One region of the Mycobacterium sp. ZZG genome, then DNA from elsewhere that is predicted to be linked to it. Evidence: predicted binding sites of a transcription regulator. Region 1 holds the regulator's gene; the other holds the start of a gene.
The links. Region 1 encodes HspR, which represses chaperone genes until heat shock. Its sites were predicted from a motif close to ANNTGAGTNNNNNNNACTCANNT; they were not measured.
Positions count from the first base shown of each region.

Region 2: the regulator HspR is predicted to act here: its motif matches at 2,227-2,249, upstream of clpB (ATP-dependent chaperone ClpB).

Region 1 covers NZ_JBTBFV010000056.1:23,113-26,518, forward strand. The annotation lists gene grpE (nucleotide exchange factor GrpE) at 1-467, shown strand, start outside; gene dnaJ (molecular chaperone DnaJ) at 513-1,694, shown strand; gene ACXMYJ_RS23435 (heat shock protein transcriptional repressor HspR) at 1,676-2,068, shown strand; gene ACXMYJ_RS23440 (aldose 1-epimerase) at 2,185-3,087, opposite strand; gene ACXMYJ_RS23445 (FAD-binding oxidoreductase) at 3,112-3,406, opposite strand, start outside.
Region 2 covers NZ_JBTBFV010000015.1:682-4,087, reverse strand. The annotation lists gene clpB (ATP-dependent chaperone ClpB) at 1-2,147, opposite strand, end outside; gene ACXMYJ_RS11110 (CYTH domain-containing protein) at 2,332-2,955, shown strand; partial or broken gene ACXMYJ_RS11105 (sodium:solute symporter family transporter) at 3,170-3,406, shown strand, end outside.

The DNA.
Region 1 (3,406 bases):
CCGGCAAGGCGGCAGAGCTGCTCGCCGACCTGCAACGGGTACAGGCCGACTTCACCAACTACCGCAAGCGTTCGCTGCGCGACCAGCAGATGATCGCCGACCGGGCCAAGGCCACGGTGATCAGCCAGTTGCTGCCCATCCTCGACGACCTCGACCGGGCACGCAGCCACGGAGACCTGGAGTCCGGGCCGCTACGGGCCGTCGCGGACAAGCTGGTCTCCACGCTCGAGGGGCTGGGCCTGACCGGCTTCGGCGAAGAGGGTGAGGAGTTCGATCCCGCGCTGCACGAGGCCGTGCAGCACGAGGGCGAGGGCACTCATCCGGTGGTCGGCAACGTGATGCGGCGCGGCTACAAAGTCGGCGAACAGGTCGTCCGCCACGCGATGGTGGGCGTCGTCGACACCGTTCCCGACGCGTCCGAGGCCGAGAATGCCGACGCCGCGCCGGAACAACCCTCACAATCGTGAGAATCGACCAGCAACCGTGACAAGAAGGTAAGGAGGTGACGCACCATGGCCCAACGCGAGTGGGTTGAGAAGGACTTCTACAAAGTGCTCGGCGTCGCTTCCGATGCCGACGAGAAGGAGATCAAGCGGGCCGCCCGCAAGATCCTCGCGGAGAACCACCCCGACCGGAATCCGGGCAACACCGAAGCCGAGGAGCGCTACAAGACTGCCTCCGAAGCCAAAGAGGTGCTCACCGATCCCGCGAAACGCAAGGAGTACGACGAGACCCGCCGGCTGTTCGCAGGCGGCGGGTTCGGTCGCGGCCGCTTCAGTGGCGGCGGGGGGTTCGGCGGCTTCGGTGGCAGCGACGGCACGGAGTTCAACCTCAACGATCTGTTCGACGCCGCCGGCCAGGCCGGCGGCGCCAACATCGGGGATCTCTTCGGTGGGCTGTTCGGCCGTGGCGCCCAGCAGCCGCGGCCGTCGCGGCCCCGCCGCGGTAACGACCTGGAGACCGAGACCTCGCTCAGTTTCCTGGAGGCCACCAAGGGTGTGGCGATGCCGTTGCGGCTCACCAGCCCGGCCCCGTGCACGAACTGCCATGGCAGCGGCGCACGTCCGGGAACCAGCCCGAAGGTGTGCCCGAACTGCAACGGGGCCGGCGTCGTCAGCCGCAACCAGGGCGCGTTCGGATTCTCCGAGCCATGCACCGAATGCCGGGGCAGCGGCTCGATCATCGAGAACCCGTGCGACGAATGCCGGGGCACCGGGGTGACCACCCGCACGCGCACCATCAACGTGCGGATCCCGCCGGGTGTGGAGGACGGGCAGCGGATCAGGCTGGCCGGCCAGGGCGAGGCCGGGTTGCGCGGGGCGCCGTCGGGCGACCTCTACGTGACCGTCCACGTCAAGCCGGACAAGGTCTTCGGCCGCAACGGCGACGACCTGACGGTCACCGTCCCGGTCAGTTTCCACGAACTCGCGTTGGGGACAACGCTTTCGGTTCCGACTCTGGAGGGCAAGGTGGGTGTCCGGGTGCCGAAGGGCACCTCCGACGGCCGCATCCTGCGGGTCCGCGGCCGGGGCGTCCCGAAGCGTTCCGGGGGCCACGGCGACCTGCTGGTCACCGTGAAGGTCGCTGTGCCGCCGAACCTCGAAGGCGAGGCCGCAGAGGCACTGGAGGCGTACGCGAAAGCTGAACGCGCCAGCGGTTTCGACCCGCGGGCGGGATGGGCCGGTGCGCTGTGAGCGCCGGCCGGTCCAGCCGTAACGAGGAGGCCAGGACCTTCCTGATCTCGGTGGCCGCCGAGCTGGCCGGTATGCACGCGCAGACACTGCGTACCTACGACCGGCTCGGTTTGGTCAGCCCGCAGCGCAGTTCCGGTGGCGGACGGCGTTATTCGCAACGTGACGTGGAGCTGCTGCGCGAGGTGCAGCGGCTGTCACAGGACGAAGGGGTCAATCTCGCCGGGATCAAACGCATCATCGAGCTGACCAATCAGGTCGAGGCGCTTCAGGCCCGGGTGCGAGAGCTCAGCGAGGAAGTGGAGCACCTGCGGGCCCAGCCGCGCGCCAAGAGCACCGCGCTGGTGGTGTGGCAGCCGCGCAACAAGCGCTCGTAGTCCGGGGCTCTCGCGCCGCACCCCGAACCGCCGAAATCGCATTCCACGCGGCCTTTTTCGCGATGTGCCCGCAGGGAATGCGATTTCGGCCTTTTGGAAGTCAGGGCACCTTGGGGTCAGGCGACCTTGATCCGGAACCGGGCCACCGCGGACTCGCCGGGCCGCACCTCGCGGTAACCGCCCTTGCGCAGTGCGTCGGTGGGGGCCGCCATCGGCTCGAAGCACACCACGTCGTCGTTGCCCGGGGCGAAGACCTGTGCGGCGGTGAACCCTTCGTCGAAATGCACCTCGATCCGCCGCCCGCCGCCGGACAGCGCGAACATCGACCCGGGTGCGACCTCGTCGTAGCCGTCGTCGATCACCGTGTCGCCCAGCGTCTCGGAGTGGGCCGGCCGGTCCTCCATGAGCCCCGTCGGGATGCCCCACGCGTTGACCGGGCGGTACCGCATAGGCGGTGTCTCGATCTGCCACTGCGCACGCGGCACGTCGGGCAGTTGTAGGTAGGGATGGAAGCCGAAGCACAGCGGCACCCGGGACCCGGTCGTCGCTGTGACCGTGGTGGTGACGGTGAGTGTGCGGTCGCGCAGTGTCATGTCCAGGGTGAGCAGGTGCGGGAACGGGAAGCTGGCCAGCAGGCCGGGCCGCGCCGCGAAATCCAGTTCGGCGCTCAGCTGCGACTCCAGCATCGTGGTGACGGTCCAGTCGTCATAGGCGGCCAGGATGCCGTGGATCGGGACCCCGTGCTCGTCGGTGCGCACGCCCCCGGTGCCCGGGGTCAGCGTCACCACCGCGCCGTCCACCCCGTAACCGTTGCTGCTGAGGCGGTTGGCCCACGGGTAGAGGATCGGGATCCCCATGGTCTTGTGGTTCGACACGTAGGCGTACAGACCGCGGCGCTGGCCGAGCAGCTCGACCCCGTCGTCGGACAGCGAGGTGCCGACCATGCCGGCGCCCGGAGCGTAGGTCGCGGTCAGCGGGGACGACGGATCACGCAGCGTGACGGTTTCGAACGCGTCCATGGCTGCGATCCTGCCATGCGTTGTTCAGCCCGCCAGCGGGTCGTGCTGGATCCGTTCGGCGGGGGCACCTTTGGCGATCAGGGCCGCCTTGGTGGCCCGCACCATCTCCGGCCGTCCGCAGAGCAGGATCTGCCGGTCGCCCCAGTTGCCGTACCGCGTCACGACCTCGGGCAGCAGACCGGTCTGGCGCACATGCAGTCCGCGGGGCGGGGTTGGGTCGGGGAAGTGCGCCGCCCACGGCGGGTCGAAGTTCAGCTCCGAAACCGGTGTGACCGACAGCCACGGATTGGTCGACGCGATCTCCCACAGCGTGCGCAGG
Region 2 (3,406 bases), on a different contig from region 1:
AGGATGGTGTTGCGGAAGTCCACCGTGCGGCCCTGGCCGTCGGTCAGCCTGCCCTCGTCGAGCACCTGCAACAGCACGTCGAACACGTCCGGGTGGGCCTTCTCGATCTCGTCGAACAGGATCACCGTGTACGGACGCCGCCGCACCGCCTCGGTCAGCTGACCGCCCTGGTCATAGCCGACGTAGCCGGGAGGTGCGCCGACCAGGCGGGCCACCGAGTGCTTCTCGCCGTACTCGCTCATGTCGATGCGGACCATCGCGCGCTCATCGTCGAACAGGAACTCCGCCAGCGCCTTGGCCAGCTCGGTCTTGCCGACACCGGTCGGGCCGAGGAACATGAACGAGCCCGTCGGCCGGTTCGGGTCGGCGACACCGGCTCGGCTGCGCCGCACCGCGTCCGACACCGCCTGCACCGCGGCTTTCTGGCCGACGACGCGCTTACCCAGCTCGTCCTCCATGCGCAGCAGCTTGGCCGTTTCGCCTTCGAGCATCCGGCCGGCCGGGATGCCGGTCCAGGCCGACACCACATCGGCAATGTCGTCGGGGCCGACCTCCTCCTTGAGCATCACGTTCTCGCGCGCCTCGGCTTGCGGAACGGCGGCGTCGAGTTTCTTCTCGACCTCGGGGATGCGGCCGTACCGCAGCTCGGCGGCCTTGGCCAGATCGCCGTCGCGTTCGGCCCGGTCGGCCGCACCGCGCAGGTCCTCCAGCTGTTCCTTGAGCTCGCGGACGACATCGATGGCGTTCTTCTCGTTCTGCCACCTGCTGGTCAGCTCGGAGAGCTTCTCCTTCTGATCGGCCAGTTCGGAGCGCAGCTTCTCCAAACGGTCGCGCGACGCAGCATCTGATTCCTTCTCCAGCGCCATCTCCTCGATCTCGAGGCGACGGACCAGCCGCTCGACCTCGTCGATCTCGACGGGACGCGAGTCGATCTCCATGCGCAGCCGGGAGGCGGCCTCGTCGACCAGGTCGATGGCCTTGTCCGGAAGGAACCGGGCCGTGATGTAGCGGTCGCTCAGCGTGGCCGCGGAGACCAGTGCCGAGTCGGTGATCCGCACGCCGTGGTGCACCTCGTAGCGCTCCTTGAGGCCACGAAGGATGCCGACGGTGTCCTCGACCGACGGTTCGCCGACCAGCACCTGCTGGAATCGGCGTTCCAGCGCGGCGTCCTTCTCGATGTACTTGCGGTACTCATCGAGCGTGGTCGCGCCGACCAGCCGCAGCTCACCGCGGGCCAGCATCGGCTTGATCATGTTACCGGCGTCCATCGCCGATTCACCGGTCGCGCCGGCGCCGACGATGGTGTGCAACTCGTCGATGAACGTGATGATCTGACCCGCCGAGTTCTTGATGTCGTCCAGGACGGCCTTCAGCCGTTCCTCGAACTCACCGCGGTACTTGGCGCCGGCCACCATCGAGCCCAGGTCGAGCGACACGACGGTCTTGTCGCGCAGGCTTTCCGGCACGTCGCCGGCGACGATGCGCTGGGCCAGGCCCTCCACGATCGCGGTCTTGCCGACGCCGGGTTCGCCGATGAGCACCGGGTTGTTCTTGGTACGCCGGCTCAGCACCTGCACGACGCGCCGGATCTCGGTGTCGCGGCCGATGACCGGATCGAGCTTGCCTTCCCGCGCGCGGGCGGTCAGGTCGGTGGAGTACTTCTCCAGCGCCTGATAGGTGCCCTCGGGATCGGGGCTGGTGACGCGGGCACTGCCGCGCACCTTGACGAACGCCTCCCGCAACGCCTGCGGGGACGCGCCGTGGCCGGTCAGGAGTTTCGCAACATCGGTGTCGTTGCTGGCCAGACCGACGAGCAGGTGCTCGGTGGAGACGTACTCGTCGTCCATCTCGGTGGCGAGGTTGGTCGCGGCGGTGATCGCCGCGATCGACTGGGGCGCCAGCTGCGGCTGCGAGCTCGAACCGGTGACACTGGGCAACCGGTCGAGCAGCCGTTGCGTCTCGGCGCGGACGGTCGCGGGTTCGACGCCGACGGCCTCCAGAAGTGGTGCGGCGATTCCGTCATTCTGCGTCAGCAGAGCCATCAGCAGGTGCGCGGGCGTGATCTGCGGGTTCCCCGCGGCGGTGGCCGCCTGCAGCGCCGAGGTCAGGACCGCCTGGGTCTTGGTCGTCGGATTGAACGAGTCCACGACACCTCCCTTTCCTATATGTATTCAGGGCTGCACAGCAGGCCCCTGAAATGCTTGTCTTCCACTCCAACGTCGTCAAGGTTGAGTGTGTTCCGCTCAAGTCTGATTAGTTTTACCAGATTTTCGGCGGCGGACACGAGTGCCGTGCCCGGTGCCCGGCTCCGCAGCGGGTTAGCGTCGCCCTATGTCCGACTCCGGCTCCGGTGATTTCGAGTTCGAACGGAAGTTCTTCGTCCGCGACATGCCCGCTGTGGCCGCCTCCGATCCGACTCCCGTCCTGATCGCCCAGGCCTATCTGTTCGCTTCCGACGGCTACGCGGTGCGGGTGCGGCTGCAGGGACCAGCGCCCGCCGACCTGAGTGGAACTCCCGGGGACCTGGTGACGAGACTGGGCGACGACGCGATCGGCACCATGACGGCCAAAGGCCCTGCGGCCGGCGGCACCCGTTACGAGGCCGAGCGAGATCTCGATCCGTTGGTCGCCGGGCAGATCGTGTCCCGGGCCGAGCACGTCGTGCTCAAGGTCAGGTCGTCGGTCTGGCTCGGCGAGGACGGCTGGGTCCTCGACCGGTTCCTCGGCGGCAACGCTCCCCTGCTGCTCGCCGAGGTGGAGCGCAACGGCCCGGTGGTCGACCTGGCGATCCCGTCGTTCTGCACCACCGAGGTGTCCGAGGACGACCGGTTCCGCAACGAGTACCTGGCGCATCACCCGTTCGGCACGTGGGCGGCGGACTACCGCCGCGAGCTGAACCTGCTCGGCCCGCGGTTCGTCGACAATCTCGGGCAGAACGAATTCGAGGGCACCTGAAGCTCCCCGGCCTGCCACTGCCGCGTCAATTCCGCTCAGGCTGAGCCCAACTCTTTTCTCAAGCAAGCATCACGCGGATGCTGACGCAGCCACCACACCGTGGCGGGAGTTCGCCAGTCGCGGGCTCCGTCAACTCACCCACTGGCCGGGCCGGCAGCCCACGCGCTGCGCCCAGCCTTGCTGGGGTGATGTCACCGCGCCGAGGAGTGTCTCCGTGTTCCATCCGTCCGACCTGTCGCCAGGCATCGGCTTCGCCCTGATGCTGGGCCTGGGCGCCTTCATGTTCGTCGTCGCCTTCACCGTCCGCTCGATGGTGAGGAACACCCACGATTTCGTGATCGCCGACCGCCGTATCGGTTTCGGCTTCGGCGTCGGCTCGGTGATCGCGGTGTGGACCTGGTCGATGGCGGTGATGATGTCGTCGGCGCAGGCCTTCAGCTTCGGTACCTCC